One region of the Paenibacillus sp. FSL R5-0749 genome, then DNA from elsewhere that is predicted to be linked to it. Evidence: a T-box and tRNA genes for the amino acid it is inferred to sense, from the RefSeq annotation. Region 1 holds a T-box; the other regions hold tRNA genes.
What was found. A T-box is a leader RNA that pairs with one kind of tRNA and senses whether it is charged. The one in region 1 lies ahead of argS (arginine--tRNA ligase), so its partner is inferred to be a tRNA-Arg.
Positions count from the first base shown of each region.

Region 2: it has a tRNA-Arg gene. The T-box ahead of argS (arginine--tRNA ligase) is inferred to sense a tRNA for this amino acid. The anticodon was not compared.
Region 3: it has a tRNA-Arg gene. The T-box ahead of argS (arginine--tRNA ligase) is inferred to sense a tRNA for this amino acid. The anticodon was not compared.
Region 4: it has a tRNA-Arg gene. The T-box ahead of argS (arginine--tRNA ligase) is inferred to sense a tRNA for this amino acid. The anticodon was not compared.

Region 1 covers NZ_CP152005.1:2,542,908-2,550,347, forward strand. The annotation lists gene MKY85_RS11450 (hypothetical protein) at 145-798, shown strand; gene MKY85_RS11455 (oxidoreductase) at 879-1,898, shown strand; gene MKY85_RS11460 (hypothetical protein) at 1,973-2,527, shown strand; gene MKY85_RS11465 (molybdenum cofactor biosynthesis protein B) at 2,595-3,113, opposite strand; gene MKY85_RS11470 (GTP-binding protein) at 3,285-4,388, shown strand; gene MKY85_RS11475 (four-helix bundle copper-binding protein) at 4,462-4,797, shown strand; T-box leader at 4,980-5,272, shown strand; gene argS (arginine--tRNA ligase) at 5,337-7,067, shown strand; gene MKY85_RS11485 (ATP-binding cassette domain-containing protein) at 7,073-7,440, shown strand, end outside.
Region 2 covers NZ_CP152005.1:5,248,947-5,256,386, reverse strand. The annotation lists rRNA gene MKY85_RS23485 (23S ribosomal RNA) at 1-1,598, shown strand, start outside; rRNA gene rrf (5S ribosomal RNA) at 1,675-1,791, shown strand; tRNA gene MKY85_RS23475 (tRNA-Asn) at 1,876-1,951, shown strand; tRNA gene MKY85_RS23470 (tRNA-Glu) at 1,956-2,027, shown strand; tRNA gene MKY85_RS23465 (tRNA-Val) at 2,150-2,225, shown strand; tRNA gene MKY85_RS23460 (tRNA-Met) at 2,244-2,317, shown strand; tRNA gene MKY85_RS23455 (tRNA-Asp) at 2,345-2,422, shown strand; tRNA gene MKY85_RS23450 (tRNA-Gly) at 2,446-2,520, shown strand; tRNA gene MKY85_RS23445 (tRNA-Arg) at 2,527-2,603, shown strand; tRNA gene MKY85_RS23440 (tRNA-Leu) at 2,621-2,699, shown strand; tRNA gene MKY85_RS23435 (tRNA-Pro) at 2,707-2,780, shown strand; gene MKY85_RS23430 (BofC C-terminal domain-containing protein) at 3,023-3,715, shown strand; gene ruvC (crossover junction endodeoxyribonuclease RuvC) at 4,022-4,525, shown strand; gene ruvA (Holliday junction branch migration protein RuvA) at 4,522-5,136, shown strand; gene ruvB (Holliday junction branch migration DNA helicase RuvB) at 5,192-6,202, shown strand; gene MKY85_RS23410 (SpoIID/LytB domain-containing protein) at 6,324-7,440, shown strand, end outside.
Region 3 covers NZ_CP152005.1:329,883-337,322, forward strand. The annotation lists rRNA gene MKY85_RS01455 (23S ribosomal RNA) at 1-1,831, shown strand, start outside; rRNA gene rrf (5S ribosomal RNA) at 1,906-2,022, shown strand; tRNA gene MKY85_RS01465 (tRNA-Ile) at 2,061-2,134, shown strand; tRNA gene MKY85_RS01470 (tRNA-Ala) at 2,169-2,244, shown strand; tRNA gene MKY85_RS01475 (tRNA-Asn) at 2,246-2,321, shown strand; tRNA gene MKY85_RS01480 (tRNA-Glu) at 2,326-2,397, shown strand; tRNA gene MKY85_RS01485 (tRNA-Val) at 2,520-2,595, shown strand; tRNA gene MKY85_RS01490 (tRNA-Met) at 2,613-2,686, shown strand; tRNA gene MKY85_RS01495 (tRNA-Asp) at 2,712-2,789, shown strand; tRNA gene MKY85_RS01500 (tRNA-Phe) at 2,918-2,993, shown strand; tRNA gene MKY85_RS01505 (tRNA-Thr) at 3,014-3,089, shown strand; tRNA gene MKY85_RS01510 (tRNA-Tyr) at 3,099-3,184, shown strand; tRNA gene MKY85_RS01515 (tRNA-Lys) at 3,195-3,270, shown strand; tRNA gene MKY85_RS01520 (tRNA-Leu) at 3,277-3,357, shown strand; tRNA gene MKY85_RS01525 (tRNA-Gly) at 3,368-3,442, shown strand; tRNA gene MKY85_RS01530 (tRNA-Arg) at 3,449-3,525, shown strand; tRNA gene MKY85_RS01535 (tRNA-Leu) at 3,543-3,621, shown strand; tRNA gene MKY85_RS01540 (tRNA-Pro) at 3,629-3,702, shown strand; tRNA gene MKY85_RS01545 (tRNA-Gly) at 3,714-3,784, shown strand; gene iolD (3D-(3,5/4)-trihydroxycyclohexane-1,2-dione acylhydrolase (decyclizing)) at 4,174-6,039, shown strand; gene iolE (myo-inosose-2 dehydratase) at 6,190-7,092, shown strand; gene iolC (5-dehydro-2-deoxygluconokinase) at 7,289-7,440, shown strand, end outside.
Region 4 covers NZ_CP152005.1:5,841,916-5,849,355, reverse strand. The annotation lists rRNA gene MKY85_RS26195 (23S ribosomal RNA) at 1-2,749, shown strand, start outside; rRNA gene rrf (5S ribosomal RNA) at 2,826-2,942, shown strand; tRNA gene MKY85_RS26185 (tRNA-Asn) at 3,027-3,102, shown strand; tRNA gene MKY85_RS26180 (tRNA-Thr) at 3,106-3,178, shown strand; tRNA gene MKY85_RS26175 (tRNA-Glu) at 3,189-3,260, shown strand; tRNA gene MKY85_RS26170 (tRNA-Val) at 3,268-3,343, shown strand; tRNA gene MKY85_RS26165 (tRNA-Gln) at 3,353-3,427, shown strand; tRNA gene MKY85_RS26160 (tRNA-Lys) at 3,434-3,509, shown strand; tRNA gene MKY85_RS26155 (tRNA-Leu) at 3,516-3,596, shown strand; tRNA gene MKY85_RS26150 (tRNA-Gly) at 3,607-3,681, shown strand; tRNA gene MKY85_RS26145 (tRNA-Arg) at 3,688-3,764, shown strand; tRNA gene MKY85_RS26140 (tRNA-Pro) at 3,781-3,854, shown strand; tRNA gene MKY85_RS26135 (tRNA-Gly) at 3,865-3,935, shown strand; gene MKY85_RS26130 (WGxxGxxG family protein) at 4,146-4,484, opposite strand; gene ppc (phosphoenolpyruvate carboxylase) at 5,064-7,440, shown strand, end outside.

The sequences.
Region 1 (7,440 bases):
ACTGGAAATGGTCATGCGCAATTCAATAAGTTATTCTGGAGAACGCAGTAATTATTTCTCGGGAAAGCGCAGGAGACGCCAAATTCTGCATCTATTGATTCAATCCCGCAGCTGTAGGGGATGAAAGTAAGAGGAGGTGCAGACATGAGATGGATATTAGGACTGGTCTGGATCGCTTTTATTGCCTATGCATTGATGTTGGCACCGGGGCAGTCACCTGGAAGTGATCCAATATTCAAAGAACTGATCACCATGCAAAGCAAAGAGCCTTGGTTGCTTACTGTGTTTTCGTGGTTAGGTATTTTCCCGGCAGTTTATGCCTGTATGCTGTTAAGAACATCGGTGAAAGAACGAAGTGGCCGTGTACCGGCTTGGCCTTTTGTTCTGCTTTCTTTTGGGCTAGGCGCTTTTGCCCTGCTTCCCTACTATGTGTGGTCATCATCCGCAAATAGAGCTTCGGGTTATACAAGCTTGCATTTTGGTCGTCAGCGGGAGTCGGGAATTGGAAGAGTGGCAGCTCACAAGTTGACGCATGTAGTCCTTCTGCTGTTGACGCTGGGGACCGCATTCTACGCCTTGACGCAAGGTCATCCGGATGTATATGTGGAGGCGTTCAAGCAATCATCCTTTGTACATATTATGACGATTGATTTTGTACTGTTGACCTTGCTTTCCGTAATTGCAATATACAGGGACGCCAAAGGCAGTCGACGTTCACCAGCTTGGTCCGCGGCAGGCATCATCCCTATTGTGGGTCCGCTAATTTATCTGTTGACGCTCAGGAGAGATAGAGCTTGATGATTACGTTAAGCCTGAATGCGAACAATTCATGTGCTTAATGGAAAAATATATAAAATCCGAAAAAGGAGTGGCTATCGATGAAAAACCATTTTAACGCATATGTTGTTCGTAAAGAAGAGCAGGGCGGAGTGAAAGCGGGTATAGAGCAACTGAAGAAGGAAGATCTTCCGAATGGAGATGTAACGGTACAGGTGCAATATTCCAGTGTCAATTATAAAGACGGACTTGCGACTCTTGAGAAGGGTGGCGTCGTTCGTGAATACCCGATGGTACCGGGAATCGATCTGGCCGGAACGGTAGAAGAGTCCGTGAGTGGACGTTTTGCACCAGGAGATCGGGTAATCAGTACAGGATTCGAACCTGGCGTATCTCATTACGGAGGGTACAGCGAATATGCTCGTCTGCGCAGTGAATGGCTGGTGCCTCTTCCACCGGGTCTCAGTGAGAAAGAAGCCATGGCGATTGGAACCGCAGGATTTACGGCTGCACTTTCGGTAGATGCGCTGTTACAGGCTGGAGTAACCCCGGCGATGGGCAAGATTCTGGTTACGGGTGCAACGGGGGGCGTTGGAAGTATGGCCGTGGCGATTCTGGCGAAACTTGGCTTCCAAGTAACAGCCAGCACAGGCAAGAAGGATCAGGAGGAGTCATTGCTCCGAAACTTGGGAGCTTCGGAGGTTATAACTCGTGAAGAGGCTGATGCTCCAGCTAAAGGAGCCATGGGGAAACAGCTATGGGCGGGAGTTGTTGATCCAACAGGAGGACCTGCACTCGCGGAGCGATTAAAACAGATTCAATACGGAGGAGCGGCAGCGGTCTCCGGGTTAACGGGAGGCACAGCTTTTGAGTCCACGGTACTTCCGTTTATATTGCGTGGTATCCAGCTTATTGGTATAGACTCTGTATATTGTCCGATGGAACGTCGGGAACGGCTGTGGGAACTGCTCGGCGGAGAATGGAAACCGGAGCGTGCGCTGGAACTGGGAATCTGCGAAATTTCTCTAGACCAGTTGCCGCATACACTTGAGACGATACTCCAAGGTGGTGCAGTAGGTCGGACTGTGGTCAATACAATATCAGATATGCCATCCGCATAAGTTTCCAAGTCCTAAGACATGCTAATTCTACCTGATTGGGTCACAGTACATGTGGCTGGAAAGGAAGGATTGGCATGTGTTTTGATAGAAAAAAACGAAGTCTGGTTCGAAGAACAATGAAGTCGATACTTATAAGTGGAGTGTTGATCACAAGTGTCTGGACCCTGGTGGCATGTTCGGCATCAACCATTGAGCAGGAGCGGAAGGTCTACACCCGTGAAGCGACAGATGAAGGGAATGTGCGGGCACAGAGTCAAGGACACGGATTAAACGGTGAATTGGTAAGTGAGATCAGTAAGAGTTTTGAAGCAAAAAGCATTCAGCTGATGAATAATATGTTTGAAGATGATGGCCATGGTGGGATCTCTTATATGTACTTGTTGAATGGAAGTAGTAGACATATCGTGAAAGTCCACATTTTCAGTGATGCAGCAACCCGTGCTGCCGGCATGAAACAAATGTATAGTGAGAATCGTGATGAGGCTGTCTTGGAGAATGTACTTGGCCGGACAACGATTCGCAGCAAAGGATACGTCTCACTGGTTTATACAGCTTCGGGTGGGGAAAAGGACAAGTATGAACAGGATGTTATGCAGGTGTTCCAACATGTGCTGGGGCAACTAAGGTAAGTAGAGTGAGATACCCGTCGTACTATAACGTACAGCTGAAAATAAACCCGAAAACCCGTCTGATCTTTCAGACGGGTTTATATATTTCACGCATGACATGCCGTAGTTCAGGCAAAATGAGTTTTTCCATGGCCAATTTGACGGCACCTCTGGAACCTGGCATGGAGAATACCGCAGTGCGTCCAATCGTACCAGCAACGGCTCTGCTTAGGATGGCAGCTGAACCGATATCTTCGGTGTAACTGAGAAATCGGAAGATCTCACCGAAACCTGGAAGTTCCTTGTCGAGCAATGAGGATACCGCTTCGTATGTCGTATCTCGGGGAGCAATTCCTGTTCCGCCGCTAAGCAGCACGGCTTCAATATCATCACGAACAGCTGCATCCTGCAGGATGCTTCGAATGTTCTCCGTTTCGTCTGGTGTAATGATGTATTCAACAATCTGATACCCTGCTTCATTCAGAAGCTGATGCATGAGCTGGCCACTGGTGTCCGTGTCTTTGGTGCGCGTGTCTGACACTGTAACAATCATGCACGATACCGTGGTCGGAGCTTCCTGGCGATGTTGTTCCACTGAACTAGTCATGAAACTTCCTCCTTCAATCAACATGTCCTCATAGCATAGACCATCCGTTAGCATCAGGCAATGTACTGGGGAAGAATTGAACATGATTGCATAACGAATGCGGGATGGTGTACACTCGCTAGATACAGATAGATCAGGTTACAAGAAGGACAATCAGAGAGGTGTATACGCATGAATGAAACAATTTTAAAAGAACAATCCATACCTGTATATATACTGTCAGGTTTTTTGGGAAGTGGCAAAACAACACTGCTTGTTCAGTTGATCGAACATTGGCAACAGCAGGGTTTGCGTCCCGCAGTGGTTATGAATGAGTTAGGCGAAGTCAATCTGGATGGTCAGATTGTGGATTCCACCGTTCCCATGACAGAGATGTTAGGTGGATGCATCTGTTGTACCGTTCGTGGTGACTTGGGATTGCAACTTGCTGATCTCGTTCAGGAGGAATCACCTGATGTGATCGTTATTGAAGCAACCGGTGCGGCGAATCCAATGGAGATTCTGGATGCGGTAACGGAGACCTCACTCTACATGCGACTGGAACTGAAAAGTCTCATCACGGTTGTGGATGCAGCACATCTATCTGGTCTGTATCAGGAGCAGAAGGGGCAGACCTTTAAACTGATGCAGGAGCAGATTCGCTGCGCGTCTGTGCTTCTTTTGAACAAAACGGATCGGGTGAGTGCGCAGGAGCTGAAGGACCTGGAACAGCTTTTGGCAAAATGGAATGGCTTCGCACCTGTAATTCCTACAGTCAAATGTGAGGTGGAGATGGATCTGTTGCTTCGCAGTGGGGCAGACGTGCATGTGCATGATTCAGCTTCTGAAGCAGATAAGCCGGCTCACCATGAGCATACGGAAACCTGTGGTACACATGGATGCAATCATGGACATGAACATCAGTCGGTTCAAGGCGATGCTACGAATAATGACGCATCCTATAGCCATGTTCATGACCACAGTCACGAGCATTCCGCTCCTCATGCCTCACACGAACATGTCATGGTTTATACGCACTATTTCAGTCATCCGGTGAACAGCGAGGCGTTTGAACGATTTGTATCCGCACTGCCACGGGATGTGTATCGAGCAAAAGGTATTTTATCATTTAGTGACACGGCGAGCCGCTTTTGGTTCCAGTATGCCTACCGTGAATCGGACTACATGAAGATCACACCTCAGGGAAATGTCCCTAATGTTGCTGTGTTTATAGGTGAACATTTTGACCAAACTGTCATTCGTGACCAATTACTGGAATTGGAAGCGATAAAGTAAGTTGGATGATTCAATATTCCTCTCAACTGGGTATTAAGAAGCATAGCAAACTTTGCCTGGGAGGTAACTTTAAATGACACAACAACAATATCAACAATGTATCGATGCTTGCCTGGAGTGCATGAATGCTTGCAACGTATGTTACATATCGAGTCTGAAAGAATATGATCTGGCGATGCTGCGTGATTGTATCCGTTTGAATCGGGAATGTGCGGAGATCTGCAGTTTTGCTGCACAAGCGATGACACGTGGAAGTGATTTCATTGCTGAAATATGCGAATTGTGTGTGAAAGCTTGTGAAGCTTGCGCCGCAGAGTGTGGCAAACACAACCACGATCACTGCCAAGCATGTGCAGAGGCTTGCCGCAGATGTGCAGAAGCTTGCCGGTTGATGGCAGCAGTAGCATAATTACTATTTCACTGGAACATATAATAAAAACCGATAATGACCTTGGTCCCCTAAGGGAAGGTAGTGAAACACAGGCATCTGAGACGATGTGCCTATGTGTATTGCCTTTCTGTAGGGGATTTTTAATGCAGGTTGCCAAGTCTAAACGTGGTATGTATAATGATGGGAATGAATTGAAACGAAGAATATCAATGATCGGGAGAGTAGCCAGATCCATACATGACAGCGAGCCGGGATAGGTGGAAGCCGGTATGACATGACCTGTGTGAACCGCACCCGTGAGATGGTTATCCGAAAAGATGTACGTATCCCCATTGGGGATAGGCCAGATCTGTCTGAGGGTAACTCGGCTTGCGACCGTTATACGCATCGAGCGGAACAGGTTCTGCGGGTATGCATGTTGATGCATATGAAGAGCAACCTGTTCACTTAGAGTGGTACCGCGGGAACTGTTAAGTCAGCTCTCGTCTCTTATGTAGAGACGGGAGCTTTTTTGTGTTTATTTTCAGCCACTAATGAATGGATAAGGAGTGTTTGACATGTTGATGAAGCAGGCTGCGGCCGATATTGCGCCTTTAACGGGATTGACTGAAGAAGAAGTTATGAGATTACTGGAGGTTCCACCACAAGCGGAGATGGGGGATGCAGCATTCCCTTGTTTTGCATTAGCGAAGTCATTAAAAAAAGCACCGGCAGTCATTGCAACTGAGCTCGCAACGGGATTACAGGCATCTGGAATTGAAGCGACTCCGGCCGGGCCGTATGTAAATATCCGCTTTAATCGGGAGGCGCTCGCGCCGAATCTGCTAAAAGAACTGGGAGATGCCGCATTCGGTAAGCTTCAGCTTAGTCAGGGTTCGCGTGTCGTGATTGATATGTCTTCTCCTAACATCGCGAAACCCTTTGGTATCGGACATTTGCGTTCTACTGTCATTGGTGCAGCACTGTATCGGTTGTATAACGAAGCGGGTTATACCTCTGTAAGTGTGAATCATCTGGGGGACTGGGGAACCCAGTTTGGCAAGCAGATTGCAGCATACAAAAGATGGGGCAATGATGAAGCATTGCAGGCAGATCCGATCCGTACGTCCCTGGAACTGTATGTGCGCTTCCACGATGAGGCAGAGAACGATCCTTCCCTGGAGATGGAGGCACGGGAGTGGTTCCGCAAGCTGGAGCAAGGGGATGAAGAAGCACAGCGGTTATGGGCGTTCTTTGTGGAAGTCAGCATGAAGGAATTCAACCGGATGTATGAACGTCTGAATGTACAGTTCGACCATACGTTGGGGGAGAGCTTTTACAATGACAAGATGGGCGCGGTGGTTGAAGAACTCAAGGCGAAAGGTTTACTTGAAGAGAGTGATGGAGCACTCGTGGTACGTCTGGAGGACGAGAACATGCCCCCGTGCCTGATTATCAAAAAAGACGGAACCACCATCTATCCTACACGGGATTTGGCTACGGCGGTGTATCGTCATGAGGTGATGAAGGCAGATCGCTTGTTATACGTGGTCGGAGGCGAGCAGAAGCTGCATTTCCGGCAGGTATTTGCGGTCCTTTCCCGGATGGGGCATGAATGGTCTGCGAAATGTGAACATATCCCGTTTGGATTAATGCGTTTTGAGGGACGGAAAATGTCTACACGTCGCGGTAAAGTCGTCTTCTTGCAGGAAGTGTTGGATGAGGCAGTCGCTCGTGCTTTGCAGATTATTCAAGAGAAAAACCCGAATCTGGAGAACCCTCAGAAGGTAGCTGAGGCTGTTGGTGTAGGTGCTATTATCTTCGGTGATCTGCGCAATAATCGGTTAAACGATGTGGACTTCTCACTGGAAGATGCGGTGAGTTTTGAAGGAGAGACCGGACCTTATGTGCAATATACCCATGCTCGGATTCAAAGTGTGCTTGCCAAGGCAGAAGAGGCGATACGTGTAGAAAATGAAAACCATCTGACTAACGCCAGCCTTGCGGATGGTGAGAATGAAAAAGTGACCACTTCATCCGGTATCGGAGATACCGCTTGGGCGTTGCTGAAACTGCTCGGTGAATATCCCGAGTATCTGGCAAAAGCAATTCATCGGAATGAACCTTCGGTTATTGCCAAATACACAATAGATGTCGCTCAGGCGTTCAACCGCTTCTATCACGCCGAACGGATTGCGGATGCGTCATCTGATGTAAGACCTTTCAGGGTTGCATTAGCTGAACGTACTGCTGAACGACTTGCGTACAGTCTTTATTTACTTGGTGTGCAAGCTCCAGAACGGATGTGATCCCAGTGACATGGAGTACACGTGGTCTTTTCAGGAAGTCGGATCAAGCTTCACCAGACTCATCAGTCCGAGGTATATTGCTTCAACAAGTGAGCAAACGATTAGGTCATGCTCAGGTACTGGATCAAATTAATCTGGAAGTAAAACAGGGCGAATGCGCTGTGATTGTTGGCAGAAATGGCTCGGGCAAAAGCACATTGCTTCGTATATTGGCGGGGATCTTATTGGCTGATACAGGATCGATTCAGCGTACAATAAAAGGTTCTGAGAAATATGCAGTAGATGGCCTGCCACGTGTACCCTTTACATCTAGGGAGTACTTGTGGGAGATGGGACGGATTCGGGGCATTCGCCCCGAAGAACTACGTGGGCG
Region 2 (7,440 bases), 2.7 Mb from region 1:
GAATCTGATCCGCCGAAAGCCTAAGGGTTCCTGAGGAAGGCTCGTCCGCTCAGGGTAAGTCGGGACCTAAGGCGAGGCCGAAAGGCGTAGTCGAAGGACAACAGGTCGAAATTCCTGTACCACCGTAAGCCGTTATGAGCAATGGGGGGACGCAGTAGGGTAGTGACGCGGACTGATGGATGTCCGTCTAAGCAGTGAGGTTGATGTGTAGGCAAATCCGCACATCATAAGGCTGAGCTGTGATGGGGAGCGAAAATTGTAGTAGCGAAGGTCATGATCTCACACTGCCAAGAAAAGCCTCTAGCCAGGTGAAGGTGCCCGTACCGCAAACCGACACAGGTAGGCGAGAAGAGTATTCTAAGGCGCGCGGAAGAACTCTCGTTAAGGAACTCGGCAAAATGACCCCGTAACTTCGGGAGAAGGGGTGCCCCGGTAGTGTGAATAGCACGAGGGGGCCGCAGTGAAAAGGCCCAAGCGACTGTTTAGCAAAAACACAGGTCTGTGCGAAGCCGTAAGGCGAAGTATACGGGCTGACGCCTGCCCGGTGCTGGAAGGTTAAGGGGAGTGGTTAGGAGCAATCCGAAGCTGTGAACCGAAGCCCCAGTAAACGGCGGCCGTAACTATAACGGTCCTAAGGTAGCGAAATTCCTTGTCAGGTAAATTCTGACCCGCACGAATGGCGTAACGACTTGGGCGCTGTCTCAACGAGAGATCCGGTGAAATTTTAATACCTGTGAAGATGCAGGTTACCCGCGACAAGACGGAAAGACCCCATGGAGCTTTACTGCAGCTTGATATTGAATTTGGGTACGATCTGTACAGGATAGGTGGGAGCCTTTGAAACGTGAGCGCCAGCTTGCGTGGAGGCAACGTTGGGATACCACCCTGATCGTATCTAGGTTCTAACCTGGTACCGTAATCCGGTGCGGGGACAGTGTCAGGTGGGCAGTTTGACTGGGGCGGTCGCCTCCTAAAGAGTAACGGAGGCGCCCAAAGGTTCCCTCAGAATGGTTGGAAATCATTCGAAGAGTGCAAAGGCATAAGGGAGCTTGACTGCGAGACCTACAAGTCGAGCAGGGACGAAAGTCGGGCTTAGTGATCCGGTGGTACCGCATGGAAGGGCCATCGCTCAACGGATAAAAGCTACCCTGGGGATAACAGGCTTATCTCCCCCAAGAGTCCACATCGACGGGGAGGTTTGGCACCTCGATGTCGGCTCATCGCATCCTGGGGCTGAAGTAGGTCCCAAGGGTTGGGCTGTTCGCCCATTAAAGCGGTACGCGAGCTGGGTTCAGAACGTCGTGAGACAGTTCGGTCCCTATCTGTCGTGGGCGTAGGAAATTTGAGAGGAGCTGTCCTTAGTACGAGAGGACCGGGATGGACGTACCGCTGGTGTACCAGTTGTTCCGCCAGGAGCACCGCTGGGTAGCTATGTACGGACGGGATAAACGCTGAAAGCATCTAAGCGTGAAGCCCCCCTCAAGATGAGATTTCCCAGTATGTAAGACCCCTTGAAGACGACGAGGTAGATAGGCTGGGGGTGGAAGTGCAGCAATGCATGGAGCTGACCAGTACTAATCGGTCGAGGGCTTATCCAAATATGCAAGTGATAATTCGCATGTTTCGTTTCGAATCTAGTTTTCAGAGAACGAACTCTGAAATGTAAGCTATGCGTTTGGTGGCGATGGCGGAGGGGTTCCACACGTACCCATCCCGAACACGACCGTTAAGCCCTCTAGCGCCGATGGTACTTGGACCGCAGGGTCCTGGGAGAGTAGGACGCCGCCAAGCGAACTCTTTCATCATACATAGAAAACAAGCTCTGCGTGTGGACGTTGTACGATGAATTGCATTTGCCCTGCAAATGCATATTATTCCCTGATAGCTCAGTTGGTAGAGCACTCGACTGTTAATCGAGTTGTCACAGGTTCGAGCCCTGTTCGGGGAGCCATTAAGGCCCGTTGGTCAAGGGGTTAAGACACCTCCCTTTCACGGAGGTAACAGGGGTTCGAATCCCCTACGGGTCATAGCAATACCTATTGCTTCAACAAGGGATGAGAATCCCAAAGATTCGTCGGAGGATGTACTTCGTTAGTAGCTGCTTCGCAGTCTCGAACGAAGTGAGAGTATCCCCTACGGGTCATATTATGGAGGCTTAGCTCAGCTGGGAGAGCATCTGCCTTACAAGCAGAGGGTCGGGGGTTCGATCCCCTCAGCCTCCACCATAAGATTTTTAATAACGACGCGGGGTGGAGCAGCCCGGTAGCTCGTCGGGCTCATAACCCGAAGGCCGCAGGTTCAAATCCTGCCCCCGCAATTAGACTTTCCCAATGGAAAGTGATCTGGAACCGTGGTGTAGTTGGCCTAACATGCCTGCCTGTCACGCAGGAGATCGCGGGTTCGAATCCCGTCGGTTCCGCCATTTTATATCTATCAATACCGTATGCGGAAGTGGCTCAGCGGTAGAGCATCGCCTTGCCAAGGCGAGGGTCGCGGGTTCGATTCCCGTCTTCCGCTCCAATATTTGCGCCCTTAGCTCAGCTGGATAGAGCGTTTGACTACGAATCAAAAGGCCGGGAGTTCGAATCTCTCAGGGCGCGCCATTATAACTTCATAATTTGCCGGCGTGGCGGAATGGCAGACGCGCTCGACTCAAAATCGAGTGGGAAACCGTGGAGGTTCGAGTCCTCTCGCCGGTATATATAACGGGATGTAGCTCAGCTTGGTAGAGCACCTGGTTTGGGACCAGGGGGTCGCATGTTCAAATCGTGTCATCCCGATCTCGAAAAAGTACTATCTAACTTATAGATAGTACTTTTTTTGTGTTTATCTTTATTACGTTGCGATATTAAAGGGATTACGATTACGATGTGTGCTTAACATAACTTTCAATATGCCATCAGCTATTGGCCCATGGTCCCTTGCTTCATGAATATACGGGTTACTCTTCAGACGACAAGTTTTGCATAAAGCCTCGTTCTTTAGGTCACAATAGGTTTAAAAAGTGATAGAAGGGGTTCATGTGAACACGTTTAACTTCAGGAAACAATTCAAGAGACGCTGGCGACGGTGGAAACGAACAGTATGGATGACGGTTGCTTTGCTTGCAGTTACGATATTGGCTTACAGCGGATTGTCTATCTCATCGGCGATTGAACGTTTGCTGACCACTAATTTTAGTGAGGCAACTAGTGTGATGGGACCTGTTACGCCGGAGACTAGATCTGATCAGGAGATTCAGGCGTTAGTAGAGCAACTTGATACTGATCCGGATCATTTAACGAGTGTGGTTTTGGAAACACAGTACATTTGCGGAGTGGAGACAGAACAGTTGGGCAAGATGGCTAGACCACAGTTGAAGATGCTGCTGGTTCAACATCCGGAATGGGATGCTACCGTTAGAACATCAGATGAGTTGCATTTGAAGCAACGTGTAGATGACCTTTCACCGCTTTGCAAACAGCAGGCGTATATTAGCATAGATGCTGTGGGGAACCTTAATTTGTATGAGGGTAAGCCTGCAGAAGAGAAGGTTATTCGTACGTTTTTTCAATTGGATGTGGGGACGTTGGAGAGTTCTTTGCCTGAAGGGGTGCTGGAGCAATTGCAGCAGGGTATCCGGATTCAGGACAAGGATGAGTATGATAGCGTAATCTCAACGTTTAGTGACTATGCGGTGGATGAAGATCATCATTTAATCCGCAATGGCGGGTAATCTTTTGTGCTAACTTACAACGTTAAGATACTGAAGTAATAATTAGATGGTTGGAGACCAGTGGCATTGGTATTTCGCGAAGCTAAGTGATAGAAATCCAATATACGTGGAATGTGGTGATGGACATCGAAGAGATGTCCTTTTTGTCGTTTGTGCCGAAATACATAAAAATACGAATAAACATGAAAAAAATCACGAATAAAGACGAGTAATGGGTTAGACAAAGTTTTTCCTGCCGCAGGGTCTATCTTTTGTTATAATGAAATGAACGATACATATGTTCGCTTTTGTGAGGGAGAGATGGTTTTGCGTTTTTTGGGAATTGACCCGGGGATTGCGATTGTTGGTTTTGGTTTTGTGGATAAAATCGGCAGTAAAGTGGTACCCGTACAATATGGATGTATTCAGACGGAAGCTCATACCCCTGAAGAGGAACGGTTGCTTCACGTATATGAAGGTATGGTGCAATTAATTGATAAGTACAAACCGGACGCAGTAGCGCTGGAGAAACTTTTTTTCAATCGGAACGTTACAACAGCGATGTCTGTCAGTCAGGCTAGGGGCGTCATGGTACTTGCTGCTGCACAGAAGGGTTTGCCTATTGCAGAGTATACACCAATGCAGATCAAGCAGGCTGTTGTTGGGTATGGTAAGGCTGAGAAGAAGCAAGTGCAGGAGATGGTCAAAATGTTCTTGCGTCTTCAAGTCATTCCTAAACCGGATGACGTAGCGGATGCGTTGGCTGTAGCCGTGTGCCATGCGCACTCTTATACATTAAATTCCAAGTTGAATGAGGTATTGCGAAAATGATTGATTTTCTAAGAGGACAGTTCATTCATGTAGAGAATGATTATATTGTGTTGGACGTTCATGGTGTGGGGTATCGCGTATTTTGTCCGAATCCATTTGCGTTCGCTAAGCAAGAAGGCGAAATTACCGTGTACACTCACCATCATGTGCGTGAGGATGCGATGCTGCTGTTTGGATTTGTGACACGGGATGAACAGCGTTTGTTCCGCAAACTGATTGAAGTATCCGGTATTGGTCCCAAAGTGGCGCTGGGCATACTCGCTGGAGGTACACCAGAACATGTGGTTACAGCGATTTACCAAGAGAATTTAACGTTCTTGACCAAATTGCCAGGCATCGGCAAGAAGACTGCACAACGCATGATTCTGGATCTCAAGGATAAGCTGGATAGTTTCGGCGCGGCAGCGTATGCAACAGGTTTGTTCGCTCCTCCATCGGAAGAGTCGGGAAGTGGTTCAGCCTGGGATGAGGCACGTGAAGGTCTCAAGGCACTTGGGTATACTGACAGTGAACTTGATAAAGTATGGCTCAAATTGAAGAAGGATGTTACTACAGCGGATTCCGTTGATGTGTTGATGAAAAAAGCGCTGCAAATGCTGTTTACGGGATAATACAAATTGCATATTATAATATAGCTGTAGCCTGCAAAAAAAGGTAGGGATGAACATGGATGATCGGATTATTTCCGCGAACCTGATGATGGAGGACCAAAATGTTGAGTTGAGTCTTCGTCCCCGGTATTTGAATGAATATATCGGACAGAATCAGGTGAAGGAAAATTTAAAGATATATATCGAAGCTGCCAAATTTCGTAATGAGGCATTGGATCACGTTTTGTTATATGGACCACCTGGACTGGGTAAGACAACACTTGCCAATATTATTGCCAATGAATTGGGCGTTAATTTACGAACTACGTCAGGCCCGGCCATTGAACGCCCGGGTGATCTTGCAGCATTGTTAACCAATCTGCAGGAAGGCGATGTGCTGTTTATTGATGAGATACATCGTTTGCATCGTACGGTTGAAGAAGTCATGTACCCCGCCATGGAAGATTCGGCATTGGATATAATGATTGGTAAAGGTCCAAGTGCTCGGTCCGTTCGGCTGGATCTGCCGCCATTCACTCTGATTGGGGCTACAACACGCGCTGGCTTGCTGTCTGCGCCACTTCGAGATCGGTTTGGTGTTATCAGCCGCTTGGAATTCTATACGGTTGATGAGCTGGCTTATATCGTCTCGCGCTCTACCGAGATTTTGGGTGTGGAGATTGTGGGAGATGCTGCGCAAGAGATTGCATTGCGCTCACGTGGGACACCGAGGATTGCCAACCGTTTGCTTAAACGAGTACGTGACTTTGCACAGGTGCGTGGTGATGGGATTATAACGCAGACACTGGCGGAAGAAGCATTGCAACGACTTCAGATTGATCCGCGTGGCCTGGATGAGATTGATCATAAGATGCTTAAATCGATGATCAACAGCTTCCGGGGAGGCCCGGTAGGTTTGGATACCATTGCTGCTACAATCGGTGAAGAAAGTCAGACGATTGAGGATGTCTACGAACCGTATCTGCTTCAGATTGGCATGATTCAGCGTACACCAAGGGGGAGAATCGTAACAGATCTTGCCTATCATCATTTGGGTCTACCTGTTCCACCAAGAGACGGAAAATAATCGAGCCACGTGAAAGTCCACGATTTGAACGTTTACCAATTGAAGGTTCACCATAAACATTGAAGTTTACGTTTGTTAATCCGATATAAAGTGAAGGCATTGCATGGAGAGGAGTCTGAATGTGGGAAAAGCAATACGAACGAAGAAGTGGAGTCGTCGATTGAAGGTACTGGCGGCAGCTCTTTTGACAGTAGGTTGTCTTCAAGTGCCTGCGTATGCAGCAGGTAATGATGGACAGACAATCCGTGTAGCCATGTTTGCGAATCTGGGCAGTATGTATAAATCAACTACACCACTTATTACACTTGAATCAAAGGGACAATGGAGTATCCAATCGGAAAGTGGCGCAAATGTAGGTCTTCCGGCTGGACAGGTCCGTTTCAGTGCAGATGGATTCAGAGTGAAAGTGTTGGAAACAGGGGATTTCAAGGCAGCATCTGCAGCAGCCAAATTGTTGCAGGCAACCGCGGATAAGCCGTTGCTGTTTACAACGTCTGTGAATGGAAATGCCATCTATCAACTCTACACAGGTAACTATGCAACAGAGGCACTGGCTGGACAAGCTGTTACACGGGTACAAAAGGTAGCAGCAGCTCAATTGGCTGGTCAAAAGCCAACTGTGACCGGAAGTAAGCGCCTGTCTGCTGGAACGTATGGTTCGCTTCAGGAAGCAGAGGCAACGCAAGCGGACCTTTTATCAGCAGGAGTTAGTAGTGCTTATCCGGTCCTCCTACTGAGTGGAGGAAGCCAAGCATATGCGGTATGGGTAGGTGAAGCTGTAACAGATGCGGAATTATCCTCAGTGAAGAAAAGTGTGGAGGCCATTCCAGGGATAAGTCTCTCAACTGTTAACAATAGTGCAGGTCTCATCATCCGTCAGGATGCGGGATTAAGTGCGGATGCGCTTAAAACAGCTCCGCATTACACGATTGCAGGTACTGAATCCAAAGCATTGGTACAAGGGAATAGCAATGGCATCAAAGTAGTGGAACGTTCCCAGCGAACGTATCATGGAGATATGGAAATCAGCATCGTCAGCGGTGATCTGGCATTGGTCAATGTCGTTCCACTGGAACAATACCTGTACTCTGTCGTAGGGGCAGAGGTATATTCCTCCTGGCCTGCTGAGGCTCTGAAAGTTCAAGCAGTAGCTGCTCGATCCTATGCGCTTCAACAAGGAGATCGTTTCAAAATTGCCAATGTCGTGGATACGACACTCAGCCAAGCCTATAACGGGA
Region 3 (7,440 bases), 2.2 Mb from region 1:
GACAACCAGGATGTTGGCTTAGAAGCAGCCACCATTGAAAGAGTGCGTAATAGCTCACTGGTCGAGTGACTCTGCGCCGAAAATGTAACGGGGCTAAACACACCACCGAAGCTATGGCTTGATGCTTGCATCAGGGGTAGGGGAGCGTTGTATAAGGGTTGAAGGTGTACCGTAAGGAGCGCTGGACATTATACAAGTGAGAATGCCGGTATGAGTAACGAAAAGATCAGTGAGAATCTGATCCGCCGAAAGCCTAAGGGTTCCTGAGGAAGGCTCGTCCGCTCAGGGTAAGTCGGGACCTAAGGCGAGGCCGAAAGGCGTAGTCGAAGGACAACAGGTCGAAATTCCTGTACCACCGTAAGCCGTTATGAGCAATGGGGGGACGCAGTAGGGTAGTGACGCGGACTGATGGATGTCCGTCTAAGCAGTAAGGCTGATGTGTAGGCAAATCCGCACATCGTAAGGCTGAGCTGTGATGGGGAGCGAAAATTGTAGTAGCGAAGGTCATGATCTCACACTGCCAAGAAAAGCCTCTAGCCAGGTGAAGGTGCCCGTACCGCAAACCGACACAGGTAGGCGAGAAGAGTATTCTAAGGCGCGCGGAAGAACTCTCGTTAAGGAACTCGGCAAAATGACCCCGTAACTTCGGGAGAAGGGGTGCCCCGGTAGTGTGAATAGCACGAGGGGGCCGCAGTGAAAAGGCCCAAGCGACTGTTTAGCAAAAACACAGGTCTGTGCGAAGCCGTAAGGCGAAGTATACGGGCTGACGCCTGCCCGGTGCTGGAAGGTTAAGGGGAGTGGTTAGGAGCAATCCGAAGCTGTGAACCGAAGCCCCAGTAAACGGCGGCCGTAACTATAACGGTCCTAAGGTAGCGAAATTCCTTGTCAGGTAAATTCTGACCCGCACGAATGGCGTAACGACTTGGGCGCTGTCTCAACGAGAGATCCGGTGAAATTTTAATACCTGTGAAGATGCAGGTTACCCGCGACAAGACGGAAAGACCCCATGGAGCTTTACTGCAGCTTGATATTGAATTTGGGTACGATCTGTACAGGATAGGTGGGAGCCTTTGAAACGTGAGCGCCAGCTTGCGTGGAGGCAACGTTGGGATACCACCCTGATCGTATCTAGGTTCTAACCTGGTACCGTAATCCGGTGCGGGGACAGTGTCAGGTGGGCAGTTTGACTGGGGCGGTCGCCTCCTAAAGAGTAACGGAGGCGCCCAAAGGTTCCCTCAGAATGGTTGGAAATCATTCGAAGAGTGCAAAGGCATAAGGGAGCTTGACTGCGAGACCTACAAGTCGAGCAGGGACGAAAGTCGGGCTTAGTGATCCGGTGGTACCGCATGGAAGGGCCATCGCTCAACGGATAAAAGCTACCCTGGGGATAACAGGCTTATCTCCCCCAAGAGTCCACATCGACGGGGAGGTTTGGCACCTCGATGTCGGCTCATCGCATCCTGGGGCTGAAGTAGGTCCCAAGGGTTGGGCTGTTCGCCCATTAAAGCGGTACGCGAGCTGGGTTCAGAACGTCGTGAGACAGTTCGGTCCCTATCTGTCGTGGGCGTAGGAAATTTGAGAGGAGCTGTCCTTAGTACGAGAGGACCGGGATGGACGTACCGCTGGTGTACCAGTTGTTCCGCCAGGAGCACCGCTGGGTAGCTATGTACGGACGGGATAAACGCTGAAAGCATCTAAGCGTGAAGCCCCCCTCAAGATGAGATTTCCCAGTATGTAAGACCCCTTGAAGACGACGAGGTAGATAGGCTGGGGGTGGAAGTGCAGCAATGCATGGAGCTGACCAGTACTAATCGGTCGAGGGCTTATCCAATAGCAAGTTGTAATTCGCATGTTTCGTTTCGAATCTAGTTTTCAGAGAACGATCTCTGAAATGTAAGCTATGCGTTTGGTGGCGATGGCGGAGGGGTTCCACACGTACCCATCCCGAACACGACCGTTAAGCCCTCTAGCGCCGATGGTACTTGGACCGCAGGGTCCTGGGAGAGTAGGACGCCGCCAAGCGAAACCCCACTGGGGTATTTTTTTTCGAAAATTGATAAGGGCCCTTAGCTCAGTTGGTTAGAGCGCACCTCTGATAAGGGTGAGGCCGGTGGTTCGAGTCCACCAGGGCCCATAGCAAGACCACAACAAGAAATACAACAGAGTATGGGGCCATAGCTCAGCTGGGAGAGCGCCTGCCTTGCAAGCAGGAGGTCAGCGGTTCGATCCCGCTTGGCTCCACCATTCCCTGATAGCTCAGTTGGTAGAGCACTCGACTGTTAATCGAGTTGTCACAGGTTCGAGTCCTGTTCGGGGAGCCATTAAGGCCCGTTGGTCAAGGGGTTAAGACACCTCCCTTTCACGGAGGTAACAGGGGTTCGAATCCCCTACGGGTCATAGCAATACCTATTGCTTTAACAAGGGATGAGAATCCCAAAGGTTCGTCGGAGGATATGCCTCGTGAGCAGCTGCTTCGCAGTCTCGAACGAAGTGAGAGTATCCCCTACGGGTCATATTATGGAGGCTTAGCTCAGCTGGGAGAGCATCTGCCTTACAAGCAGAGGGTCGGGGGTTCGATCCCCTCAGCCTCCACCATATTATCTTTTTAACGACGCGGGGTGGAGCAGCCCGGTAGCTCGTCGGGCTCATAACCCGAAGGCCGCAGGTTCAAATCCTGCCCCCGCAATTCACTTTCCTTGAGAAAGTATTATGGAACCGTGGTGTAGTTGGCCTAACATGCCTGCCTGTCACGCAGGAGATCGCGGGTTCGAATCCCGTCGGTTCCGCCATTTTATATATTCTTCAGGGATGAGAATCCGTTTTTGGGTTCGTCGGAGCATTCACTTCGAGAGCATAAGCTTCGCAGTCTCGAACGAAGTGAGAGTATCCCGTCGGTTCCGCCATTTTAATTTTATAAGGCTCGGTAGCTCAGTCGGTAGAGCAGAGGACTGAAAATCCTCGTGTCGGCGGTTCGATTCCGTCCCGAGCCACCATTTTTCACACCATGTAATACGCCGGTGTAGCTCAACTGGTAGAGCAACTGACTTGTAATCAGTAGGTTGGGGGTTCAAGTCCTCTCGCCGGCACCATGTAATCCTGGAGGATTAGCGAAGTGGCCAAACGCATCAGACTGTAAATCTGCTCCCGTACGGGTTCGGTGGTTCGAATCCATCATCCTCCACCAGTTTTTCTATGAGTCATTAGCTCAGTTGGTAGAGCACCTGACTTTTAATCAGGGTGTCGAAGGTTCGAGCCCTTCATGACTCACCATTATATGCGCGTGTGGCGGAATTGGCAGACGCACTAGACTTAGGATCTAGCGTCTTTGACGTGGGGGTTCAAGTCCCTCCACGCGCATTCTTTATTTGCGGAAGTGGCTCAGCGGTAGAGCATCGCCTTGCCAAGGCGAGGGTCGCGGGTTCGATTCCCGTCTTCCGCTCCAATATTTGCGCCCTTAGCTCAGCTGGATAGAGCGTTTGACTACGAATCAAAAGGCCGGGAGTTCGAATCTCTCAGGGCGCGCCATTATAACTTCATATTTTGCCGGCGTGGCGGAATGGCAGACGCGCTCGACTCAAAATCGAGTGGGAAACCGTGGAGGTTCGAGTCCTCTCGCCGGTATAGATAACGGGATGTAGCTCAGCTTGGTAGAGCACCTGGTTTGGGACCAGGGGGTCGCATGTTCAAATCGTGTCATCCCGATTTTTTTATTTGCGGGTGTAGTTCAATGGTAGAACTTTAGCCTTCCAAGCTAATAGCGTGGGTTCGATTCCCATCACCCGCTTACATATTGAAAAGAAAGAGATGGTCAACACCATTTCTTTCTTTTTTTGCATTTATAGGCATATGGATCATGATTGTATGCCAAGATTACAGATGATATGGCCAACTAGCATGTACGAGCATGTATTCAACCTCATAATACATTCCCCACTTTTTTAGACTTGTTCTTAGTAATTCTTGAAGTGTTCCAATGAAGAGGTTTAGTGCATCTTCGAACACTTGAATATTTTTTCTGTATCACATTTATAAAAACGCTTACAAAAATAGCTTGCGTAAATCATTAACCTGTAATACCATATCAATTAAGCGCTTAACCTTTAGGGGTAAGGCGCTTAAACTTAACTTAGATTAAGCGCTTAACCCGTAAAGGAAAGGAAGGCGATCAAATTCATGAATACAATTAGATTAACGATGGCTCAGGCACTGCTTCGATATCTGGATCAGCAATATATCTCGGTTGACGGGGTGGAAACCAAGTTTGTGAAGGGAATCATCGGTATTTTTGGACATGGCAACGTAACAGGCATTGGAGAAGCGCTGGAGCGCAGTCCGGGAAGCCTGAGGTATATGCAAGGCAAGAACGAACAAGGTATGGTGCATACGGCAGTAGCCTATGCCAAGCAGAAGAACCGTAGACAGATCTATGCATGTACAACATCCATTGGACCTGGTGCTTTAAATATGATTACAGCGGCAGCTACCGCAACGGTGAACCGGATTCCGGTTTTATTGCTGCCTGGAGATAACTTTGCTACGCGGGAACCGGACCCGGTACTTCAGCAGTTGGAAGTGAGCAGTGATTACACGATCTCAGCCACTGATCCATTCAAAGCCGTAAGCAAGTATTGGGATCGTATTGTTCGTCCCGAACAGTTAATGATTGCTGCTACACAGGCCATGCGTGTACTAACTGATCCAGCAGAGACAGGAGCGGTAACACTCGCACTGCCGCAGGACGTACAGGCAGAAGCGTACGATTACCCGGAATCATTCTTTGCACGCAAAGTGCATTATCTGGACCGTCGCCCCCCGGTACAAGCAGCCATTGAACGGGCAACGGAGCAGATTGCCCGTGGCAGAAAGCCGCTTCTCGTTGCAGGCGGCGGTGTGTTGTACTCTGAGGCGTCCGTTCAACTCGTGGAGTTCGCCGAGGCATTTGGCATTCCGATCGCCGAGACGCAGGCGGGCAAGAGCGCAGTCTCTTGGGACCACCCACTGAATGTGGGGGCCATCGGGGTTACCGGCTCTCTGGCAGCTAACAGGCTGGCGAGAGAAGCGGATGTGGTGATCGGCGTCGGAACTCGTTTCTCCGATTTTACGACGGCGTCCCGCTCTGCTTTTCAGCATCCGGAAGCTTCATTCATCAACATCAACCTGAACGGTATGGACGCCGCCAAGTTAGGCGGAGAAGCCATTCTGGCAGATGCACGCGAAGGATTGCATGCTTTACAGAAGGAATTGCAGGAAAGACAATACCGTAGTGCATATGGCGCATCCGAAATCGCTGATCTCCGTACTGAGTGGAATGCAGAAGTAGATCGGCTGTATGGAGCACAGCATGAAGCAGGGCTGGCACAGACCACGGCAGTTGGCATAGTTAATCGGACCATTGATCCATCTTCCGTTATTGTGTGTGCGGCAGGCAGTCTACCAGGAGACCTTCATCGTCTGTGGCGTGCGGCTGAACCAAAGACGTATCACATGGAGTATGGATTCTCCTGCATGGGGTACGAGGTGAGTGGTGCGTTCGGAGCAGCACTTGCCGAGCCAGATCGTGAAGTGTACGCCATGGTCGGTGATGGCAGTTATCTGATGTTGCATTCAGAGTTTGTGACCAGCTTGCAGGAACAGAAGAAGATGACCGTTCTATTATTCAACAACAATGGTTTCCAGTGTATTCATAATTTGCAGCGGGAACATGGTAGTGATGGTTTCGGCAATGAGTTCCGTTATAGGGAATCCGAGAGTGGACGACTAACGGGGGATTACATGCCAATAGACTTTGCTGCACATGCCCGAAGCATGGGAGCCAAATCCTATAGAGCGGAGACAGCAGAACAGCTGGAACAGGCACTTCGAGATGCGAAGAACGAAACGGTGAGTACGTTGATTGAGATTCCGGTCGTGCCTGGAACCAATGCAAGTGGATACGAGTCTTGGTGGAATGTAGGAGTGCCAGAAGTATCTGCCGAAGAAAAGGTAGTTCATGCTCATCATACTATGCAAGCCAACCGAGCCAAAGCAAGACTTATTTAATCGGATTTAATAGAGCATTTTTCTAAAATAAAGCATTATTTGTACTCCTCACGGTATAAATCGGTGGACGTATTTATCTATATATTGAAACTAAGAGCACTGCATTCCAAGTGAACCATACATGCTGAACGACAAAGGAGACGTGGAGCAATGAGCAAGCTGCCATTCCAGCTTGGGATACATCCGATCAATTGGGTCGGTGAAGATGTGAAAGAGCATGGTGATACGACAACGTGTGCGCAGATTCTGGATGACATTCAGCGCCTTGGGCTGACAGGTACAGAGATGGGACGTAAATATCCAACTGATCCCGCTATACTGCGTGAGGAATTGAGCAAAAGGAATATCAAGCTGGTCTCTCAGTGGAAATCCGTACTGTTCTCCGACCCGGCATATCGTCAGTCAGAGCTGGACAGTTATCGCAGACATGCGGAATTTCTTCAATCTATGGGCAGTAAGGTGATCAGTACGGCAGAGGTAGGTGGGTCACTTCATTTTGATCCAAGACGAACTCCGCATGAAAAAGAAGTGCTTAGACTCAGCGAATCGGAATGGCATATCCTTGCTGAAGGGTTGAACGAGGCAGGAGCTATCGCCCATGAACACGGGTTGAAGCTTACGTACCATCATCATGGAGGCACAGTGGTCGAACAACCGGATGAGATTGATCGACTGATGGAGTTGACGGACCCTTCTCTCGTATATCTACTCTATGATACAGGTCATGCCTACTATGGCGGGGCCAATCCGCTGGAGCTGCTGCGCAAACATTATGATCGGATTGCCTATATCCATCTGAAAGATATCCGCCCTCATGTGCTGGATGAAGCACGCGCGGAGCAGTCTGACTTTGTCGGTTGTATTCGCAGAGGCGTGTTCACCGTACCAGGGGATGGATGCATTGATTTTGCACCAATTCTGCACGAACTGATCACACGAGGGTACGATGGTTGGGCGATGCTTGAAGGAGAGCAGGACCCTGCAATTCATAACCCGTATGAGTACGCCAAGCGATCTTTGAGCTATATGGAGTCCTTATACCAACACAGCTAATACAGAAGTAGCGATGGGGAGAGGACCATACTCATGAAGTGAAAAGGAAAAAGGCAGCAAGAGTATAACGTTACAATTGGAAAATAAACCTGACCTATTCTAGACGTTTACGAGTCCTCACCAATGGAATGAGTAACGAGTCTAGATATCCATATGCAACAAGTAATATCCCACCACAGAAAGGGGCTCACATGCAATGACTTACGTATCCTTTCCGGTATCCAGGAAGAAGGATTTCACCGCGATTGGCCGTTTGTGCATCGACTTGAACGCCAATGAGATCAATCGCCCGATGGAAGAGACGATGACGTTCACGAAGTATGTTGGCGGATCGCCGGCCAATATTAC
Region 4 (7,440 bases), 3.3 Mb from region 1:
TAGAGGCATACCAGGGGAACTGAAACATCTAAGTACCCTGAGGAAGAGAAAACAATAGTGATTCCGTCAGTAGCGGCGAGCGAACGCGGAGAAGCCCAAACCAGAGAGCTTGCTCTTTGGGGTTGTGGGACGTCTCACATGGAGTTACAAAGGAACCGGTTAAGCGAAGAGGTCTGGAAAGGCCCGCCAAAGAAGGTAAAAGCCCTGTAATTGAAAGTCTGTTCCCTCCGAGACGGATCCCGAGTAGTGCGGGGCACGTGAAACCCCGTATGAATCCGGCAGGACCATCTGCCAAGGCTAAATACTTCCTAGCGACCGATAGTGAAGCAGTACCGTGAGGGAAAGGTGAAAAGCACCCCGGAAGGGGAGTGAAATAGAACCTGAAACCGTGTGCTTACAAAAAGTCAGAGCCCGTTTTAGGGGTGATGGCGTGCCTTTTGTAGAATGAACCGGCGAGTTACGTTCCCGTGCAAGGTTAAGGTGAAGAGCCGGAGCCGCAGCGAAAGCGAGTCTGAATAGGGCGATGTAGTACGTGGACGTAGACCCGAAACCGGGTGATCTACCCCTGTCCAGGGTGAAGGTGCGGTAACACGCACTGGAGGCCCGAACCCACGCACGTTGAAAAGTGCGGGGATGAGGTGGGGGTAGCGGAGAAATTCCAATCGAACTCGGAGATAGCTGGTTCTCCCCGAAATAGCTTTAGGGCTAGCCTCGGAAAACAGAGTCGTGGAGGTAGAGCACTGATTGGGTGCGGGGCCCGCAAGGGTTACCAAGCTCAGTCAAACTCCGAATGCCATAGACTTACTTCCGGGAGTCAGACAGTGAGTGCTAAGATCCATTGTCAAAAGGGAAACAGCCCAGACCATCAGCTAAGGTCCCCAAGTGTGTGTTAAGTGGGAAAGGATGTGGAGTTGCACAGACAACCAGGATGTTGGCTTAGAAGCAGCCACCATTGAAAGAGTGCGTAATAGCTCACTGGTCGAGTGACTCTGCGCCGAAAATGTAACGGGGCTAAACACACCACCGAAGCTATGGCTTGATGCTTGCATCAGGGGTAGGGGAGCGTTGTATAAGGGTTGAAGGTGTACCGTAAGGAGCGCTGGACATTATACAAGTGAGAATGCCGGTATGAGTAACGAAAAGATCAGTGAGAATCTGATCCGCCGAAAGCCTAAGGGTTCCTGAGGAAGGCTCGTCCGCTCAGGGTAAGTCGGGACCTAAGGCGAGGCCGAAAGGCGTAGTCGAAGGACAACAGGTCGAAATTCCTGTACCACCGTAAGCCGTTATGAGCAATGGGGGGACGCAGTAGGGTAGTGACGCGGACTGATGGATGTCCGTCTAAGCAGTGAGGCTGATGTGTAGGCAAATCCGCACATCATAAGGCTGAGCTGTGATGGGGAGCGAAAATTGTAGTAGCGAAGGTCATGATCTCACACTGCCAAGAAAAGCCTCTAGCCAGGTGAAGGTGCCCGTACCGCAAACCGACACAGGTAGGCGAGAAGAGTATTCTAAGGCGCGCGGAAGAACTCTCGTTAAGGAACTCGGCAAAATGACCCCGTAACTTCGGGAGAAGGGGTGCCCCGGTAGTGTGAATAGCACGAGGGGGCCGCAGTGAAAAGGCCCAAGCGACTGTTTAGCAAAAACACAGGTCTGTGCGAAGCCGTAAGGCGAAGTATACGGGCTGACGCCTGCCCGGTGCTGGAAGGTTAAGGGGAGTGGTTAGGAGCAATCCGAAGCTGTGAACCGAAGCCCCAGTAAACGGCGGCCGTAACTATAACGGTCCTAAGGTAGCGAAATTCCTTGTCAGGTAAATTCTGACCCGCACGAATGGCGTAACGACTTGGGCGCTGTCTCAACGAGAGATCCGGTGAAATTTTAATACCTGTGAAGATGCAGGTTACCCGCGACAAGACGGAAAGACCCCATGGAGCTTTACTGCAGCTTGATATTGAATTTGGGTACGATCTGTACAGGATAGGTGGGAGCCTTTGAAGTGGGAGCGCAAGCTTCCATGGAGGCAACGTTGGGATACCACCCTGATCGTATCTAGGTTCTAACCTGGTACCGTAATCCGGTGCGGGGACAGTGTCAGGTGGGCAGTTTGACTGGGGCGGTCGCCTCCTAAAGAGTAACGGAGGCGCCCAAAGGTTCCCTCAGAATGGTTGGAAATCATTCGAAGAGTGCAAAGGCATAAGGGAGCTTGACTGCGAGACCTACAAGTCGAGCAGGGACGAAAGTCGGGCTTAGTGATCCGGTGGTACCGCATGGAAGGGCCATCGCTCAACGGATAAAAGCTACCCTGGGGATAACAGGCTTATCTCCCCCAAGAGTCCACATCGACGGGGAGGTTTGGCACCTCGATGTCGGCTCATCGCATCCTGGGGCTGAAGTAGGTCCCAAGGGTTGGGCTGTTCGCCCATTAAAGCGGTACGCGAGCTGGGTTCAGAACGTCGTGAGACAGTTCGGTCCCTATCTGTCGTGGGCGTAGGAAATTTGAGAGGAGCTGTCCTTAGTACGAGAGGACCGGGATGGACGTACCGCTGGTGTACCAGTTGTTCCGCCAGGAGCACCGCTGGGTAGCTATGTACGGACGGGATAAACGCTGAAAGCATCTAAGCGTGAAGCCCCCCTCAAGATGAGATTTCCCAGTATGTAAGACCCCTTGAAGACGACGAGGTAGATAGGCTGGGGGTGGAAGTGCAGCAATGCATGGAGCTGACCAGTACTAATCGGTCGAGGGCTTATCCAAATATGCAAGTTGTAATTCGCATGTTTCGTTTCGAATCTAGTTTTCAGAGAACGATCTCTGAAATGTAAGCTATGCGTTTGGTGGCGATGGCGGAGGGGTTCCACACGTACCCATCCCGAACACGACCGTTAAGCCCTCTAGCGCCGATGGTACTTGGACCGCAGGGTCCTGGGAGAGTAGGACGCCGCCAAGCGAACTCTTTCATCATACATAGAAAACAGGCTCTGCATGTGGACGTTGTACGATGAATTGCATTTGCCCTGCAAATGCATATTATTCCCTGATAGCTCAGTTGGTAGAGCACTCGACTGTTAATCGAGTTGTCACAGGTTCGAGCCCTGTTCGGGGAGCCATTTGCTCTCATAGCTCAGTAGGTAGAGTGCATCCATGGTAAGGATGAGGTCACCGGTTCGATCCCGGTTGAGAGCTTTGGAAATGGGGCCCGTTGGTCAAGGGGTTAAGACACCTCCCTTTCACGGAGGTAACAGGGGTTCGAATCCCCTACGGGTCATATAGATGGAGGCTTAGCTCAGCTGGGAGAGCATCTGCCTTACAAGCAGAGGGTCGGGGGTTCGATCCCCTCAGCCTCCACCATCTAATTATTGGGGATTAGCCAAGCGGTAAGGCAACGGACTTTGACTCCGTCATGCATAGGTTCAAATCCTATATCCCCAGCCATTTTATGAGTCATTAGCTCAGTTGGTAGAGCACCTGACTTTTAATCAGGGTGTCGAAGGTTCGAGCCCTTCATGACTCACCATTATATGCGCGTGTGGCGGAATTGGCAGACGCACTAGACTTAGGATCTAGCGTCTTTGACGTGGGGGTTCAAGTCCCTCCACGCGCATCCTTTATTTGCGGAAGTGGCTCAGCGGTAGAGCATCGCCTTGCCAAGGCGAGGGTCGCGGGTTCGATTCCCGTCTTCCGCTCCAATATTTGCGCCCTTAGCTCAGCTGGATAGAGCGTTTGACTACGAATCAAAAGGCCGGGAGTTCGAATCTCTCAGGGCGCGCCATTATTTTCATTAATATCGGGATGTAGCTCAGCTTGGTAGAGCACCTGGTTTGGGACCAGGGGGTCGCATGTTCAAATCGTGTCATCCCGATTGTTATTATGCGGGTGTAGTTCAATGGTAGAACTTTAGCCTTCCAAGCTAATAGCGTGGGTTCGATTCCCATCACCCGCTTACATTATTTATAAAAAACTCTCCGCATATGTGGAGGGTTTTTTATTTTTTTATGCGCGAAGAAGCAGTTATATTATTTAGCTTTACAGGTTTATTATAAAGAGCCAAAACGACCTCGGTATGCAAAATAGGGTCGCTTGGCTCTTTTGTTTACTATTTGGGAAGAAGATGCTTTTAGAGCATCAGTTATAGTACTGGGAACTGGGCCAATTAGCGCTCGTTGTGATCGGTTACTCTTCTACGCATGCCTGCTAAACCGAGGAGTCCCAGCAGACCGAGCCAGCCCCAATCCATGCCATTATCCCGATTGGTTGTTGCGGCGTTAGCACGAACACTGTTCGTACGATAGTCACCATTGTTGCGGTAGTTCCCATCCATGTTCATGTTCATGTTGGTATTTGTGCGATTCATGTAGTTGCTGTCCTGATAAGACTGGACACGTGAACCGTTGGTGTCCATTCCTTTGGTCATATGATTATCAGCAGCAGCAGGACCAGCTAAAGAGGCGACGAGAAGCACAGAAGCAATAATCGTTGTAGCTTTTTTCATTAAGTTGAGTCCTCCTTTTTTTTAGAGCTACAGATTAATCTGCCCAAGAGGACAAGAAAACTATGTAGGAATGATCTGTAAAGTTATCCCTTAATTACAGTATGTTAGGGCGAAATACATAAGAAACTTTTCTAAAAAGCAGACTGTACTATGAAGAAAATTATATTTACATCTTTAATTTATTGCGTCACTGTGGTAAAGTATACAAAAGCTTGCTTTGCCGGTCATGTTTCTTTGTATGAACCTGGTTACAAATAATGAAATTATGCAGTTTTACCTTATAAACATGTACGGTTACTCATATCTAAATTAATTGTATATTTATGAGTTTTTAGGTATAGGTATGAGACTTTAGGTTTATCTAAAGTATGTGAAAAAGGTATCATGCGACAGCATATGACCATTAATTGAAGCAGAACAAGAAAATGAATAAAAAAGCGTGTTTTTGTGCTGTAAATCGGGGATAATCCCCATTTTTTCTAGTAGAAAAATGAAGATTTTCGTACCATTTTATTGTATGATGTTATGAAGGTGTCAAATTTGCGTGTACGAATGGAACGATCAGATGGGAGGATAAGCATGACTGAAACTATGGTAACCGCCAGCAAAAGCCAATCCAACAACCTGCTTCGGCGAGACGTGCGGTTCCTGGGCAATATACTCGGAGAAGTTCTTGTCCATCAAGGCGGCACGGAGCTTCTAGATATCGTTGAGAAGATTCGGGAAACGAGCAAATCGTTGCGTGCAGAATTTCTGCCAGAACTCTATGCAGAGTTCAAAACGATGATCCAGGAATTAGACTCGGACAATCGTCATCAGGTTATTCGGGCATTCGCTATTTATTTTCAATTAGTTAATATTGCTGAACAAAACCATCGGATCCGGCGTAAACGGGATTATGAACGTTCTGCAGGGGACGCTGTGCAGCCAGGATCGATTGAGAAAGCAGTACAGGATCTTAAGGAACGTGGATTGTCTCATACAGAGGTGGAAGAGATTCTCGACGATTTGTCGCTGGAACTCGTTATGACAGCTCACCCAACCGAAGCCATGCGCCGGGTTATTCTGGACATCCACAAACGGATATCCGAAGATGTCATGCTACTTGATAATCCTACGCTGACGTTGCGTGAACGTGAACAGTTGCGTGAGAAACTGCTGAATGAGGTTATTACTCTCTGGCAGACAGATGAACTTCGCGACCGCAAACCGACTGTACTCGATGAAGTGCGGAACGGGATGTACTACTTTCATGAAACGTTGTTCCACGTACTTCCGGATGTATATCAGGAGCTGGAACGCTGCCTGAACAAATTTTACCCTGACCATGACTGGCATGTGCCGACGTATTTGCGGTTCGGTTCCTGGATCGGTGGAGACCGGGATGGAAATCCTTCGGTAACTTCAGATGTAACATGGCAGACGTTGTTGATGCAGCGCAAGCTCGCTTTGCGTGAATACCAACGGATTATGATTGAACTTATGGGCCATCTCAGCTTCAGCACGAACATCATCCACGTATCGGATGAGCTGGTGCAGTCGATTGAGCAGGACCGTAGTTGTGTAACGTTGAAAAAAGTGGATATGTGGCGGAATGAAAAAGAGCCATACCGCATCAAATTGGCCTATATGATTGCCAAGTTGAACAATGTATTGGATGAGAACAAATTAGGTCAGGCTGACCGTTATCATAGCGCTCAGGATTTGATTGATGATCTGATGATTATTGATCGAAGTCTGCGCCATCATTTTGCCGATTACGTAGCGGATACAACTATTCGCAAAATGATTCGTCAAGTTGAGTTGTTTGGTTTCCATACCGCAGCATTGGATGTGCGTCAGCACAGTCAGGAACATGAAAATGCGATGTCGGAGATTTTGGCGAAAATGAACATTGTAGAAGATTATGCGCGTCTGACTGAGGACGGTAAAATCGATCTGCTTGCTCGTTTGCTTGATGATCCGCGTCCGCTTACTTCTCCTTATCACCAATACACGGAGGGAACCAAAGAGTGTCTGGATGTTTTCCGTACCATTAAGCGTGCCCAGAACGAATTTGGGACCGGCTGTATCACAAGTTACCTGATCAGTATGACACAGGGCGCAAGTGACTTGCTGGAGGTTATGGTATTTGCCAAGGAAGTAGGCTTATTCACCAAAGGAAACAATGGTGAGGTTGTATCTACACTTCAAGCGGTACCGCTGTTTGAAACGATTGATGACCTTCATGCGGCTTCGGACATTATGCAGAAGCTATTTAACCTTCCTGTATACCGTGCAAGCGTAAAAGGACGGAATGAACTACATGAAATCATGCTAGGTTATTCCGACAGTAACAAGGATGGTGGAGTGGTTACAGCCAACTGGGAACTGCGTGTAGCAATGAATGCGATCACGGCTGTAGGTAATGAACACGGCGTTAAGTTGAAGTTCTTCCATGGACGTGGCGGAGCTCTTGGACGTGGCGGCATGCCACTCAATCGCAGTATTCTTGCTCAACCACCACATACCATTGGTGGAGGCATCAAGATTACAGAGCAGGGAGAGGTTATTTCTTCTCGTTACTCCCTTCAGGGAATTGCATACCGTAGTCTGGAGCAGGCAACTTCTGCACTGATTACAGCAGCACTGAATGGTCTTGAGCCGCAAGAATCAGAATCCGAGCGTCATTGGGACAGCATCATCAAAGAGATTTCACAAGTATCTTTGACGAAATATCAGGATTTGATTTTCCGTGATCCGGACTTCTTTACCTTCTTCAAGGAATCCACACCGCTTCCAGAGGTGGGTGAACTGAATATTGGTTCGCGTCCGTCCAAACGGAAAGGTAGCGACAAGTTCGAAGATCTGAGAGCAATTCCTTGGGTATTTGCTTGGACGCAAAGTCGTTATCTGCTTCCAGCATGGTATGCGGCAGGAACAGGGCTACAAAGTTTCTATCAGGATAAAGAGGAAA